Regions from separate parts of the Brevibacillus sp. YAE8 genome, predicted to be linked through region 2. Evidence: riboswitches for the same ligand, from Rfam matches in the RefSeq annotation. Region 2 holds a riboswitch; the other holds the start of a gene.
The links. Region 2 has a riboswitch for S-adenosylmethionine ahead of AC27IT_RS16555 (BMP family lipoprotein). Riboswitches for the same ligand answer to the same signal wherever they lie in the genome.

Region 1 (7,785 bases), on a different contig from region 2:
ATGCAAACAGCGATCACCCTCTGCCTCTATATAATGAAACAAGACCTTGAGGACCGACACCTCTCAAGGTCTTGTTCGCATAGGCAAGAAGTCAGTTTTCGCCGTTTTCCGTTTACGCCCCAATGTACTTCGCATGCAGCGAACGGGCCACGCTGATCTCATCCGTTCCCTGGACGAGCACGCGTCCGTCCGGGAAGGCGACGAGCGTGTACGAGTCGACGTGGAAGCGGAGCAAAAATTTGTTTTGCTCAATTTTCCCGAGCGGAGCAAGCCGCTTGGCGAGGGCGTCGAGGTCGAGGGAGGCAGAAGCTCCGGGCGAGATTTGCACCGTATCCCGTCCGCAGAGCGAAACCGCTTGTCCATCCTGCGTCTCCGGCTGCAAAAAAGCATACTCGTGCTTGCCGCACGTCGGGCAGTCGCTGCGGCGAGCATTGGCCACCTTGATTTGCGTGTGGCGATTTTGCCAGATTTCAAAATGCTCCAGGTTCAAATTGAGCGCATCCGTGGCTCCGACCAGCAGCTTGAACGCTTCGGTCGCCTGGTAGGAGGCGACGATGTGGATGATCGGACCGATGACCCCGGCGGTATCGCAAGTCGGCATTTCCCCCGGATTCGGAGCTTCCGGGAACAGACAGCGCAAACACGGCGTAATGCCGGGGCGGATGGTCGTAAACGTGCCCGTCGCGCTCACCGCACCGCCGTACACCCAAGGAATCCCGTGCTTCACGCAAACGTCGTTGACCAGATAGCGCACTTGAAAATTGTCTGTCGCATCGAGCACGAGATCGACGTCACACAAAAGCTCCTCGGCGTTGTAAGCAGACAGGTCGGCGACGATCGGCTCAATCGTGACTTCCGAGTTGATTTTCGTCAGCTTGGCATGGGCCGCCATCGCTTTTGGCAAATGCTCGGCGGCGTCTGACTCGTCGTAGAGCATTTGTCGCTGCAGGTTGCTCGGTTCGACGAAATCGCGGTCAATGAGGCGCACAAAGCCGACTCCGGCGCGGACCATATGATTGGACAGCACCGTTCCGAGCGCGCCCATCCCGACGATGGCGACGCGGCTTTGCAACAGTTTTTCCTGGCCGCTGCGCCCGATCGGGTGAAACAGGAGCTGGCGGGAATAACGTGTATCCAAAGCGGTTACTCCTCCTTTCCTTCCGACATCGCCAGCGGATTCCACGGGCCTTGCTGATGGCCCTTCCATTCGCTGCCGTCCTCCCACATTTCTTTTTTCCAGATAGGGACGATTTGCTTCAGTCTTTCGATGGCGTAGCGCCCGGCTTCAAAAGACTCGTTGCGGTGCGGCGTTGCCACCGCGACGACGACGGCGATTTCTTCCACGGCCAAATCGCCGATGCGGTGGTGCATGGCGACTTGTGCTCCGGGCCAGCGTTCCTCGATCTCGGCTGCGACCTGCTTCATTTTTTCCACAGCCATTGGCTCGTACGCTTCATAGGACAGGTAGACCGTGCGCTGACCGTGCGTAAATTCGCGTACCGTTCCGACAAACGTCAAGATGGCGCCCGCGTGCGGGTTGCTCACCAGCCGCACGAGCTGGTCGGCAGACAGCGGCTCGCGGGTAATGGCAAAGCGCGGCACTTCCTCTCCGCCGCTGACAGGCGGCAAGAGCGCGATTTCGTCATCCGGGCTGATGACGCGATCAAAAGCAGCGTACTCGTGATTCATGGAAACAAAACAGCTACCGAGCAACGGCGCAAGCGCCGGATACTGCTCTCCGACTGCTTGCAGGAGGTCGCGCACGGTTGCCTGTTCTGGCAAAGTCAGTTCGATTTCGCGGACGTTGGCCCGCTCGGCCAGTCCGGCAAACAACAAGATGGTGATCGTCAAAGCAATTCCTCACTTCCGATTGGGATGACAGTTGTCTATGGGTTGACGATATCACAATCCGGCACGGATGCCAATGCGCGAAGGGGCTTGGGGACTTACGGAGCGAAGCCTTGTTGGCTTACGTACAGCTCGTCTTCCGCAAACACGCGCCGCAGCCGATCGTACACGAGTCGATAGGCGTCCGGCTCCGCCCATGCTTCCAGCCCCAACTCGGCAAAAAGTGAGGGAACCCCGTTTTTCTTCGTACGCTTGCCGCCGCTGCCGTCGCCCATGTAAAAATCGTCAATGCAAACCCGTCCGACCAGCGGCCGCAGCAGGTCGGGAAAAGCTTCGCTGCTCGGCAAGACGGGTGCGATCGTCGCCTGTGTCGGGACGCCAGCCGCAGCCAATTCCCGAAGCGCCCGCAGCCGTGCGGCAATCGGAGGCGCTTGCGGCGAGAAATGTTTGCGGATTTCCTCCAGGTCCGTTTCCACCGTCATGCTGACGCGTACTCGCTCGCCCAGGCGGAGCAGCAGGTCCAGATCGCGCGTGACGAGCGGGCTGCGGGTCTGGACGAGCAAAAAGTCGGGCGGATGCTCCACCATCACTTCGAGTAGCGAACGCGTTACCTGCTCCCGATATTCAACGGGCTGGTAAGGGTCAGTGCTCGACGACATGAAAATGGAGACGGGCCCCTTCGCTTTTGCCCGCTGTAGCTCTTTGGCGAGCAGCGCGGCGGCTCCCGTCTTGATATCGACCCACGTCCCCCATTCGTGCCCGCGAAACAGCGAGACGGGCATCTGCCGCACATAGCAGTAAGAACAGGCGAAGGAGCAGCCCGTGTACGGATTGAGCGAGTGCGTGTAATCGGTCAAAAATCCGGATCCTTTATTGAGCAGCGTTTTTGGTTGCTTGTAAAAGAAAGTGCTGTTCACTTTTGTCCCTTCTTATTTTGCGTCGTGAAAAATGATCCCCAGACTGTACCGCGTTCCCTGGGTGATCGTGCTGACGCCGTGGCGCAGCGTCGTTTTATAATAGCCGCGCGCTCCGGCTACAGGGCGATAGGCAGTCGGAAAAATCAAGCCTGCCCCCTGTTCCAAGGTTATCACATGTCCTCTGCTTTGCGCTCGCGGCCGTTGTTCGATCAGCAAAAATTGTCCGCCGCAAAAGTCGCTTTCCTGTTGGCTCAGGACGAAGACGACCTGAAAAGGAAAAAACACGTCGCCGTACATGTCCTGGTGCAGACAGTTGTAGCTGCCGGCCTCGTATTTCAGGAGCAAAGGCGTCGGGCGGGCCTGCCCGTGCTCGTGGCAACGGGCGAGAAAGGCGGACAGCGACGGAGGGTAGGCAGGCTGCTGTCCGAGCAGTGTGTTCCAGCGATTCGCCGTTTTGGCCAGCTCGGGATAAAAGCCCTCGCGCAACTGCTCCACTATGGGCGGCAGGGGAGCTTGATAATAACGGTACTCTCCGCTGCCGAAGCGGTATCGCGCCATGTTGATCGTCGCTCGGAAAAAGCGGTCTTCGCGATAGGTGGCGATCAGCTCCTGGCATTCTCCCGGTTGCAAGACGGGAGGGAGGACGGCAAAGCCTTGCTCGTCCAGACTGTGTTGCAACTGCTCCCAGGGGAGTAGGGCGATGCGTTTTGTCAGCGGCTCAGCCATGCTGCATCCCCCTTGCAAGACTTCCTTTTTCGAGCGCAATCAGCGCTGTTTTCATGTCCAGGCCGCCGCGATAGCCGGTGAGGCTGCCGTCTTTGCTGACGACCCGATGGCAAGGGACGGTCAAAAGCAGCGGATTGGCTCCGATCGCGGCTCCTACGGCCCTGACGGCGGCAGGCTTTTTGATGTGAGCGGCAATCTCGGAGTAAGTCGTCGTCTGCCCGTATGGAATGCGGCACAAAGCGTCCCAGACAGATAGCTGAAACGGCGTGCCCTCCAGATCGAGCGCAAGCGAGAATTGCTGCCGCGCCCCTTGCAAATATTCGCTGATTTCCGCCACATAGGGGGCGAGCTGCTCGTGATCCTGGACCAAAACATGGCCGGGTCTGCGACGAGCGAACCAATTGCTCACCTCTGCGAACGGGCCGTTTTGGGAGCCGACGAAGCATAGCCCTTTGGCTGTGGCCGCGAGATGCAGGCTCCACTCTTGCAAAATGACTTTTGACCAGTAAACATGTTGTTTTTCCTTCATTGTGACAAACGCCTCCAGACCTTATCGTTTCCAGCACGCTTGCTGGTTGTTGTACGCACAGTATAGCTTCACCGCGGCGTTTTTGTACGAATTTGCGAGTAGAACAGCAAGATAATGAAGGAGAAGACGCATGCTACAAGTAGCTGGAGCAGTTGGCAGCGATGTTTCCATTGCTTTTCGCAAGCCGCGGGAGTAAGGTAGGAGTAGACAGATGACCGGTTTCAGCCAGGCTTTTCGGCTGTTTAACGGGATCGCATAGATGGAGGACGGATAGTTGCATGAACGATCAACTGACGCATTTTAATGAACAAAACCGTGCGCGGATGGTAGATGTCTCGGAAAAAGACATCACAAAACGGGAGGCTGTGGCAGAGAGCAAAATCGTCATGAAGCCGGAAACGCTCGCCCGCATTCGCGAAGGACGGGTAGAGAAAGGGGATGTGCTGGCAGTCGCACAGGTAGCGGGCGTCATGGCAGCGAAAAAGACGTGGGAAATCATCCCGATGTGCCATCCGCTTCCTTTGACCGGGATCGACATTCGCTTCGCTTTTGAAAACGAGACGACGCTTGCCCTGGAAGCATGTGTGCGGACGACGGGAAAAACGGGCGTGGAAATGGAAGCTTTGACGGCTGTCAGTGTCGCAGCTCTTACGGTGTACGATATGTGCAAGGCGATGGACAAAGGCATGGTAATCGGTCCGACTTGCTTGGTGAGCAAAACAGGCGGGAAAAGCGGCGATTTTCGTCGGGGAGAGAACTAAACCATGAAACAGAAATGGCAATCCTATCCGAGCAGCATTCGTCTTCTGGCGATTGCTGCGATCATTTTTTCTACCGGAATGGCTTGTATTTGGCCGCTTGTCACCATCTATATCCACGATTATTTAGGGAAGCCGCTGACCGTAGCGGGCTTTTTGCTGTTATTGAACCAGGGGGCTTTTTTGATCGGCAGCATCGCAGGTGGCATGCTGTTCGACCGTTGGGGGAAAATGCGCACGATCGTTTTTGCCTCGATCGGCGTCATTCTGATTTCCGTCGGGCTTGGCGTCACGCATGACTTTACGCTGTACACGATCTTGCTGTTGCTGAACGGGCTGTTTTACGGCACGCTCTCTCCGGTGATGAATGCACTCGCTGTCGTGCTGTGGCCGGAAGGCGGGCGCAAAGGGATCAACATGATCTACGTCGCGCTCAACGCCGGGGTGGCGGCTGGCTCTGCCCTCGGCGGCTTGCTGGCGAGCATTTCGTTTGCCTGGACGTTTTTTGGCAACGCGATCTCGCAAGTCATCGTGCTCGTCATGTTCGTGCTCATTTTGCCTCGGCAGCTCAAGGCAGTCGCAGAGCGGGGCCATCGGGCGGAGCAAGCCAATACCGCAGGCACTCCCGCCGCTGCTGTCCAAAGCGCTGCCAAGCCGAAGCCAGTTGAGGCGCTTTCGCCGCTACAGCAACTGCCGACGAAAAAAGTGGCGTGGGGCGCCCTACTGCTCTTGTGCAGCGGGCTGTTAATCAGTTGGATTGTCTACGTCCAGTGGACGACGGTGTTGTCGACCTACATGCAATCGTTGGGCATTTCCTTGCGTCAGTACAGCTTGCTCTGGACGATCAACGGCGGCCTGATTTTGTTCGGCCAGCCGCTGATCGCCTGGGTCATTGGCCGCTTCGCCCGCACGCTGCGAGCGCAGATGCTGCTCGGCTCCTACGTGTTCGTGCTGTCGATGCTGATTTTGTCGCAGACGACCTCCTACGCCGGCTTTGTCGCCGGGATGTTCATCATGACGCTTGGAGAAATGCTCGTCTGGCCGGCCGTGCCTGCCGTGGCAGCAGAGTTTACGCCACAGGGGCGAGAAGGCTTCATCCAAGGGCTGATCTCCGGCACAGGCTCTGCGGGACGCATGCTCGGCCCATTGCTCGGAGCGGTCATTTTCCAGCATTTTCAGGCACAAGGACTTTTGTACATCATGGCGGGGCTGGCGCTAATGTCTGTCGCGTTTTTCGCCCTGCACAGCTCGTTTCAAGGCCGCACCCGAAAAGTGCCAGCCGCGACCGTAGAAAAGATGTAGCCAGGAAAAATTCGCGGGCCTCGCGAAGCGTCTTGACACGTTCGGAGCCCGCAATGTAGTATGAAGAAGATTAAAAACAGTATATTCCGTGTGATTTACTTATGAAGAGAGGCGGAGGGACTGGCCCTATGAAGCCCGGCAGCGGATCTGCGCGCTTGCGCGTTGCAGATGCTGTGCCAATTCCAGCAGGATAATTCCTGACAGATAAGGACGTGACCAAGCTGATCTCCCCCTTTTTCTGTACGGAAAGAGGGGGTTTTTGCTGTACATTGGCCTAAAAAGAAAGGAACTGAAGACAGATGCGCATCCAACCTTCCGACATGATTGATCGGCTCCCGACCCAGTTTTTTGCGACATTGGTGGCAAAAGTAAACAAAGTCATCGCTTGTGGGCATGACGTCATTAATCTGGGCCAAGGAAACCCGGACCTGCCTACGCCGCCGCACATTGTGGAAGAGCTGAAGGCACAGGCAGAAAATCCGCTGCATCACAAATACCCGCCGTTTTCCGGCCGACTGGAGCTGAAGCAGGCAGTCGCGCACTGGTACAAGCAACAATTTGACGTGGACCTCGACCCGGAGGAAGAGGTGGCGATCCTGTTCGGAAGCAAAACCGGCCTCGTGGAAATTTGCCAGGTGCTGATGAACGCAGGCGATGTGGCACTCGTACCGGACCCTGGCTACCCGGATTACTGGTCCGGCGTAGCGGTCGTAAACGGCCGGATGTCGATGATGCCGCTGACGGCCGAAAATCAGTTTTTGCCTGACTACAGCAAAATCCCGCAAGCCGATTTGGACCGCGCCAAGCTGATGTTTTTGAACTATCCGAATAACCCGACAGCGGTGAACGCCCCGTTTGAATTTTACGAGGAAACCGTCCAGTTTGCGCGCAAGTACGAGATCGTCGTCTGCCACGACTTCGCGTACGGCGCGATCAGCTACGACGGCAAAAAGCCTGTCAGCTTCATGCAGGTGCCGGGGGCAAAAGAGGTGGGCGTGGAGTTTTACACGTTGTCCAAAACGTACAATATGGCCGGCTGGCGCGTAGGCGCGATGGTCGGCAACCGCGAGCTGGTAAGGCTCATCAATCTGATTCAGGACCATTACTTCGTCAGCCTGTTTGGAGCGGTCCAAATGGCCGCAGCCAAAGCGATGACAGACTCGCAGCAGTGCGTCCGCGATCTGGTAGCCGTCTACGAAGGCCGCCGCAATGCGCTGTTCTCCAATCTGCACCGCATCGGCTGGCAGGCCCCGCCATCGCAAGGCTCGTTTTTCGCCTGGCTCCCCGTCCCGGCTGGCTTTACTTCGGTGGAGTTCTCGGATTTGCTGCTGGAAAAAGCACATGTAGTCGTCGCACCAGGCGTCGGCTTCGGCCCAAGCGGCGAAGGCTACGTTCGCGCCGCCCTGCTGTCGGACGAACAACGCCTGGCCGAAGCGGTTCAGCGGATCGAACAGTTGGGGCTTTTTGCGAAAACGAAGTAAGTAGGAGAGCGGGTGACCACACTTCCTGGGGGTGGGGAGTGTGGTTTTGTTTTTGGGGGCTGCGTTGCGTGAGACTGCCGGGGGTGCGTTGGTCGGTTGCTCGCGTATCTCAGGATCATCCATGTTTCCCCATGTTGACCTGCGCTTGTCTGCGTTGCCCCCTTGCCCGCGCCGTCCACTGCCCACGCTTTATCACCTGCTTGTCAATCCATTACCAGTCGAAC
Region 2 (7,785 bases):
CCTGGCGGAAGCCGTTTGGCCAATGCCGGGTCGACCGCCGGCACCTTCATCCGTTTGATCCGATCTGCCTTGTTCATGTTGCGTACCCCCTTGGTCTTTGCTGACTGCGCCCTCCTTTTACCGGGTGCTCTGCTGATTATGGCTGGCGCCTTGCATCCGATCTTTCAGGAAGAACATCGCCACCACCGTGAGCAAATACGGCAGCATCGAAGTAAACTGCGTCGGAAGCGAGAAGCCTTGCAGACGAATGCTCAGCGCATCCATCAAGCCGAACAGAAAGCTCGACGCCAAAATTCCCAGCGGGTGAGACTGCCCCATCATCATCGCGACCAGGGCGATAAAGCCGCGACCCGCGGTCATCCCTTCCGAAAACATCGTCACTTGCCCCAAAGAAAGCTGCGCTCCGGCAATCCCGCACAAAGCGCCGCACATGACGATCGCGAGCACCTGCAAGCCTGCTACCTTCAACCCAAGGCTGCGGGCAGCCACCGGATTGGAACCGACGGCGAGAACCCGGAAGCCGGTAACCGTCTTGTAAAAGAACAAATAGAGCGCAATGGCGGCCACAAACGCGAGGTAGACGAGCGGCGAATGCCCCGATACGACCTCGCCCACGACCGGAATGTGCTGTAGCCCCGGAATGTCCCACTTCGGCAAGCCTGCCATGTCTTTATCGTAAAAAGCTCCCTTGACGCCAAAAATCGCCCGCAACGCAAACGTCGTCAGACCGAGCGCGAGGAAATTGATCGCCACCCCGACGACGATCTCGTTTGCTTTCAGCTTGATCGTCATATAGGCAAACAGCAGGGAAAAAAGAACGCTCGTCAGCGCCGCGATCAAGATCGCGAGGAACAGATTCCCGGTAAAGTGATTGCCGACGATGGCGGAAAAGGCGCCAACGAGCACCATGCCTTCCAGCCCTACATTAAAAATGCCAACCCGCGCGCACAGCGCTCCCCCCAATGCCGCGAGCAAAATCGGCGTCACCATCCGAATGGTAGAACTGACGAGGGACCAATCAAGCAGCTCCATGAGATTCTCCCCCTTTTGCTTTCCGCTTTTTCCACCAGTCGTAGCTGAATTTAGCCGAGATAAACAGGATCAGCACGGCTGAAATCACACTGGCCAGCTCCAACGGCACCTCTGTGTTGCGCTCCACACCCATCGCTCCCGTCTGGAATGCAGCCAGCAGAATCGAGGTAAACACGACACCCACCGGATGGGCGTTCGCCAAAAGCGTTGCCATCAGCCCTGTCCAGGCGAAGTTCGGCACCGTCAAAGCGCCGTCGACAAAACGATAGTGCGCCCCCAGCACCTCGACCGTTCCTGCCAGGCCGGCCAATCCGCCGCTCGCAAACATGCCCGTCAGCATGACGCGAATGCCGTTGATCCCCCCGTACTGGGCAAACAGCGGGTTTTGTCCGAGCATTTTCACTTCATAGCCAAACGGCGTAAAGCGAATCACCCAAAACAGGATCGCGGCACCGACGATGGCAAACAAAAAGCCCGCGTGCACGCTCATCCCCGCAAACAACTTGGGCAACCAGACGCTTTTATCGAGCATGACCGTCTGCGCCAGCGCCGCCGAACCGCTGCGGTCGCGAAACGGCTCGGTTACGAGGTAGCTTGCGAACAGAACGGCGATATAGTTGAACAGCAAGGTGGAGATGAGCAGCGGTATGCGGAATCTCGCCTCCATAAAGCCCGGCAGCAACGCCCACAAACCGCCTGTCGCCATCCCCGTGAGAATCGCCGCCACCAGCTTCACGACTCCCGGTGCGGGCAAATAGATCGCCACGAGCGTAGCGCTGATCGCCCCGAGCACCATCTGTCCTTCTGCCCCCAGGTTGAACACTCCCGCCCGAAAAGCAAGCGACAGCCCCAAGGCGATCAGCATGATCGGCGTCGCTCTCGCCAAGGTAGAGGTGAAGAAGTAGAAGCTGCCGAAGGCCCCTTTCCACATTTCCTGATACGTGCCCAGGATAGATTCCCCTACCGAAGCGATGACGAGCGCCCCGATCAACTGCCCGATGACAACCGCCAAAAGCGGCTGAACCAGTGATTTACCCAGCTCTTTGATTGCTGCCATGAACGCTTCCTCCCGCCATTAACACGCTGATTTTTTCCTCGGTTGCCTCTTTGCGCGAAAGCTCTCCGGCGATCCGCCCTTTGTACATCACCAAAATCCGGTCTGACAGCGCCAAAATTTCCGACAGCTCGGACGAGACCAGCAAAATCCCGTCGCCTGCGTTGCGCTTGTCGATCAGCGCCTGATGGATGTACTCCATCGCGCCAATATCGACACCCCGGGTCGGCTCTGCCGCGAGCAAAAACGGAGTCTCATGTCCCAGCTCGCGCGCCACGATCAGCTTTTGCAGATTTCCGCCCGACAAATTCCCGGCCAGCTCCTGAAGCTGTCTGGAGCCTGTCTTGATCGCGAACTTTTCTACCCAGCCTCTGACGACCTGGCGAAAAGCTTCCCGCCGCACGACGCCGCGCCGATTGAACGCAGGCTTTCGCTGATAGCCCATCAGCGCGTTTTCCTCGACGCTCTCCAGCTTGGCTACCCCCCACAAGTAGCGATCTTCCGGGATGTGCGCCAAGCCCGCCTCGCGAATCGTCGCGACAGTCTGGTTGGTAACGTCCTTGCCGCCCAGCCGAATCGTTCCCTCCTGTGCCGTCCGCAAGCCGCTGATCGCTTGCAGCAGTTCGGACTGGCCGTTGCCCGATACGCCCGCGATGCCGACGATTTCCCCGTGATGCACGGTAAAGCTGACCCGGTCGAGCAACGTCTGCTTTTCCCGAACCGTCAAGTTCTCCACCTGCAAAAGCGGCCCCCGCTCCAGATCGACGCGCTCGCTCAGCTCCCGCAGCTCGCGTCCGACCATCAGCCGGGCCAGATCGTCCACATTCGTCTCGTTACGCGCTACCGTGCCCGTCACCTTGCCGCCGCGCAACACCGTGATCCGATCTGCGACCTCCATCACTTCCTGCAGCTTGTGCGTAATCAAAATGACGCTCTTCCCGCTCTCCGCCAGATTGCGGATCGTCTGCAACAGCTCGCGAACTTCAAGCGGCGTCAGCACGGCAGTCGGCTCGTCCAGCACGATGATGTCCGCTCCCTGGTACAGCACCTTGAGAATTTCCACACGCTGCTGCTCGCCGATGGAGCAGTTGGACACTCTAGCCTGTGCATCTATCGGAATCCGGTACTGCTCGCTTAGTGCGCGGACCTTTTCCACGGCGTCCTTCCGGCGGAAAAATCCGGCCTGCTGCGGCTCGTAGCCGATCACGATATTTTCCGCCACGCTAAACTCGCCAAACAGCATGAAGTGCTGGTGCACCATCCCGATCCCGCTGCGAATGGCGTCCTGCGGCCCGCGAAAAGCGACAGGCTTGCCGCCTAGCACGATCTCGCCGGACGTAGGCTGCTCCATGCCGTACAGCATCCTCATCAGCGTCGTCTTGCCCGCGCCGTTTTCCCCGACGATGGCGTGGACTTCTCCCGCAGCAAGCGAAAACGAGACCTTGTCGTTTGCAATAAAATCTCCGTATTTCTTGGTCATGGCCCGCATTTCCAAACGATCGGTCATCCTTGCTCCTCCTTCTTTGCGCCTAGCCTTTCTCTTCCTTGCCTCTGCTCCTTGCCTTGCATATAAGGAAGACCGACTACACAGTTGTAGTCGGTCACAATCATGCACTGTGCGCTAGCTGTTAAAACGAGTCTGGCACTTTGCGGGTACCAGCGATAATCTCCTCGCTGATCGCTTTTACTTTGTCCACGACTTCCTGGCCAATAAAAGCGTTCAGAGGCGTCTGGCTCTCGTGCGTCACATACGTTACGCCTACGCCTTTTTCTTTCAAGCCGTAAGTGACGACGCCCGGCTTGAACGAGCCTTCTACGAACGACTTCACGGTTTCATACGCAGCGGCATCTGTCCCTTTGAGCTGGGACAACACGATGTGCTCAGGGTCGATCGTGGTGCGGTCAACGTCCTGTCCCGATGTATAGAAGCCTTTTTCCTTCGCGGCCTCGAACACGCCGAGGTCGCCTACTGCTGCCGCTCCGTTGATGAAGTCGGCGCCTTTGGATGCTTGCAGCAGCGCCAGCTCCTTCGCTTTTGCCGGGTCAGAGAAGCTTCCTACGTAGTTCACCAGGAACTCCGCGTTTGGATTGGTTGCTTTCAAGCCTTCCTGGAAGCCGCCTGTCCATTTTTTCAACAGCGGAATATCCATGGCGACAACCATGCCGACCTTGTTTGTCTTCGTGGCAAGACCTGCCGCAGCGCCCATCAGGTAAGCCGCTTCCTGCTCGCGGAAGGTAACGCTGCGCACGTTTGGCAAATCTACTACGGTATCAATAATCGCGAAGTTGCGGTCAGGATTTTCGGCTGCCACTTTTTTCAGCGCGTCTTCCGCTTCAAAAGAAGAAGTGATAATCAGATCGTAGTTTTCCGCTACCGCAACGCGCAAATTTTCTTCGATGGCGCCGTGGTCAGTAGACTCGATGCTTTTTACTTCTGCGCCAAATTCCTGTCCTGCTTTTTTCGCGCCTTCGTCCATTTGCTGGAAGAACGGGTTTACCCCGATTTTTTCCGGCAAAATCAGCGCAATGCGCTTCTTCGCCGCGCCTTCTTGCCCTGCCGCTTCTTCCTTTGGCTTGTCAGCAGGCGCATTTCCGCCAGCCGAACAGCCCGCAGCCAAAACAGCAAAAGTGGTGAATGCTAACAACAACTTCTTCATGGTGTCTTCCGCTCCCATCCGAACGTTCTACGTTTTTTCTGTATCCTACTACGTAATGTACGGCTTTTTTCCGAAAAGATCAATACTAAACACGAATATTTTGTAACAAAAATATTTTATCGTTCGTGTATTCCCCCTCCTGACAACAAAAAAACTCTTCCCGAAGGAAGAGTTTGCGTCCGAAGCCGTCCTCTTCCTCATCTGTCAAAACCCCGGTACAGGTTTTGCAGGAATTGGCACCTTTCTGTCCATGTCACGCATGTCCAGTGGTTGCCGGGCTTCATCGGGCCAGTCCCTCCGCCGCTCTCGATAAGGAGATAAAAACTATCAAGTTACAATGCATTCATTCTAGCAGAACAAACTGAAAAAGCAATTGTTTTTTCAGACTGTTCTCGCCAATTTTACACTTTGGCGCCTATTGTCTGTGAAACGTTTCCTGCAGCCGATGCGACAGATTGTTCAGTTCCCCCAGCTCTTCGGTAATTTCCCGCACCTTTTGATGCTGGTTTTCCGCTGTGGCGAAAAGCTCCTCCAGATTGGCGACCGACTGCTCGGTGACAGCGGTAATGGTCGACATTTCCATCGCCACTTCGCCCGAGCGCATTTTTACCCGGTTCATGCTGGAGCCGACCTGCTCCGCTGCCTGCAGGAAGGCCATCATGCCGGAGCGCACCGCCTCGATCGACGCCACTGTTTTCACAGCCAGCTCCTGGCCTTTTGCCACCGAAGCTTCCCCGTTGCTGATCTGCTGTACAGCGTTCTCGCTTTCCTGATGGAGCGATTTGAGAATCTCGGTAATTTCCTGTGTAGCGGTTGCGCTCTGCTCCGCCAGCTTGCGCACCTCGTCTGCCACCACGGCGAAGCCGCGGCCGTGCTCGCCTGCACGCGCCGACTCGATGGCGGCGTTGAGCGCCAGCAGGTTCGTTTGCGTCGCAATCTGGTTGATGGCTCCTACGATTTCCTCGACCCGATTGGCCTGGCGGTTGAGCTGGTGAATCGTCGACGCTGCCACGTTGACGGCAGAAACGATCTGTTCCATTTGCTGCGACAGCTCTTTCATCATGTCGACGCTTTCTTTCAGGCGGCGGTTGTTCTGGTCGGACTCGCTTTTCATCGCGTTCGTCTGCGTGGTGACCGCCACGATCTCCTGGTCGATCGACTGCACCTCTTCCTCGATCTTCACTGTCGAGTTCGCCTGCGACTCCATGCCCGTCGCCACTTCCTTGAAGGCGATCATCATTTCATCCGTATTGCGTTTCGTTCCTTCGGCATGCTCGTGTACGTGCTCTGTCGTACGGTCGATCTGCTCGGTCATCTGTTGGATATGGACGAGCATCTCTCCCAGGCGACGCTCTTTTTCTTCCGCTTCCTGGCGGGCGATGTTTGCCTTCTGCAAGGACGCTTGTCCCGCCAGACAGAGGTACGTCACCGCTCCCATCATCATCAGAATCGCCATGATGCGTAGCACCAGATTCAGCTCGGTGAAATCGCCGCTGAAAATCTCGTACGATCCTGTGTAAAATCCGACCAGCGTCACGATGATTTGCGCAATTCCGGCTGTCACTACGAGCTTCCAATCCAGGTAAGCCGCGAGAAAACCCATGACCACAAAAGCGAGAAACGTAACTTCTGGATACGTCGTGAAATGATCGAACGAAATCGCGTAAAACATAAGTCCGATCGCTACCAGATAACGAATGACATGGCTGTCTCTTTTGATGAAGTAAAAAGGCGAAACAATAAGGGTGACCAGCAATCCGAGGGACGTCACTTTCCAGAAATTAGCGTCGACTTGATAGGCAATGAGTCCCGCCATCCACAGATGGTTCCATAGGATAAAAATCATAAAGCCTTCTTTGTCCGTTAATGTGTTGCGAACCAATTGAATCATAGTTGCCCCCCTTTTCCCTGCTACTTATGTATCGGATTCTTTTTCCATTATATCGCGCTCAGATTGACTAATTTGTGAAAAAAGTGAGAACAGCCAAAACCAGTGACGAATAGGCTACTATCATACCCCTTATTTTAAGACATCTGGAAAGGAACTAAGAACCGTGGAAGAACAACGCAATCTTTTGCCAGCCACCGTGCTGACGCGGACGATCCAACGTCCGAATACCACTATTTATTACCCGCAACTGGCGGGGCTAGCCAATCAGCAAGCAGAAAAAGACATCAACCGCGCCATTTTGCAAACGGTCCAAGGATTGATTCACGAACAGCAACGGGTACAAGTACCGGGAAATACCCAAATGCAAGGAAGCTACGAAATCAAAACGAACGAGCGCGGCATTTTCAGCGTCACCATGAGCAATTACGCGTACACTCCGCAAATGGCCCACGGCATGACCTTCCTCGGGTCGGTGACGGCAAACATCCATACAGGCAAGCTCTATACGCTGCGCGAGCTGTTCAAGCCGGGCAGCGACTACGTCAACGTCCTGTCCGCGAACATCAAACGCCAGATCGAGGCGCGGCAAATCCCGACGCTGAACGGTTTTACCACGATCAAGCCCGATCAAGATTTTTACGTTGCCGACAAATCATTGGTCATTTACTTCCAACTGTACGAAATCACCCCGTACTATGTCGGCTTCCCGATGTTTCCCATCTCCATCTACGAGTTGGAGCCCATCATTGACGAAAACGGGCCGCTTGGCATTTTGGCTGCCGATTAACAGCCCTCCTTTTACCTTCTTCCCCGAGCTGATGCCCTTGAAACGGCATCGGCTTTATTTTTGTCAGAAAAACGCCTTCTTTTCCACTCGAATAAACATTTACTTATATGTCCTGAACTGCTACTATGTTATTTGTACATATTTACTTAAGCAATCAAGCGCTTCGTCTTTCGAACCAGCTTTTTCTGGAGGTCTGATATCATGCAACATTACGGTCACAAGATCGGCCAAGCTGCCAGAGTCTTCAGTAAAACATTGAATGGAATCATGTCCCCGATGGGATTATATAGCTCGCAATGGAGCATTATTCTTTGCCTGCACTACCGCAACTCTTTGACGCAGGTGCAACTGAGCAACTACCTGA

Region 1: it holds a riboswitch for S-adenosylmethionine, as region 2 does, so the genes downstream of both, AC27IT_RS21895 (aminotransferase class I/II-fold pyridoxal phosphate-dependent enzyme) here and AC27IT_RS16555 (BMP family lipoprotein) in region 2, are expected to answer to the same signal.

The regions. Positions count from the first base shown of each region.
Region 1 covers NZ_BAAIYG010000025.1:58,075-65,859, forward strand. The annotation lists gene AC27IT_RS21860 (ThiF family adenylyltransferase) at 113-1,138, opposite strand; gene AC27IT_RS21865 (molybdenum cofactor biosynthesis protein) at 1,144-1,851, opposite strand; gene AC27IT_RS21870 (SPL family radical SAM protein) at 1,947-2,765, opposite strand; gene AC27IT_RS21875 (2OG-Fe(II) oxygenase) at 2,778-3,491, opposite strand; gene AC27IT_RS21880 (methylated-DNA--[protein]-cysteine S-methyltransferase) at 3,484-4,020, opposite strand; gene moaC (cyclic pyranopterin monophosphate synthase MoaC) at 4,299-4,781, shown strand; gene AC27IT_RS21890 (MFS transporter) at 4,785-6,080, shown strand; SAM riboswitch class I at 6,177-6,291, shown strand; gene AC27IT_RS21895 (aminotransferase class I/II-fold pyridoxal phosphate-dependent enzyme) at 6,380-7,561, shown strand.
Region 2 covers NZ_BAAIYG010000014.1:34,220-42,004, forward strand. The annotation lists gene AC27IT_RS16535 (sulfite oxidase-like oxidoreductase) at 1-77, opposite strand, end outside; gene AC27IT_RS16540 (ABC transporter permease) at 118-1,032, opposite strand; gene AC27IT_RS16545 (ABC transporter permease) at 1,019-2,089, opposite strand; gene AC27IT_RS16550 (ABC transporter ATP-binding protein) at 2,064-3,593, opposite strand; gene AC27IT_RS16555 (BMP family lipoprotein) at 3,715-4,743, opposite strand; SAM riboswitch class I at 4,938-5,059, opposite strand; gene AC27IT_RS16560 (methyl-accepting chemotaxis protein) at 5,159-6,634, opposite strand; gene AC27IT_RS16565 (DUF3298 and DUF4163 domain-containing protein) at 6,798-7,421, shown strand; gene AC27IT_RS16570 (MarR family winged helix-turn-helix transcriptional regulator) at 7,623-7,785, shown strand, end outside.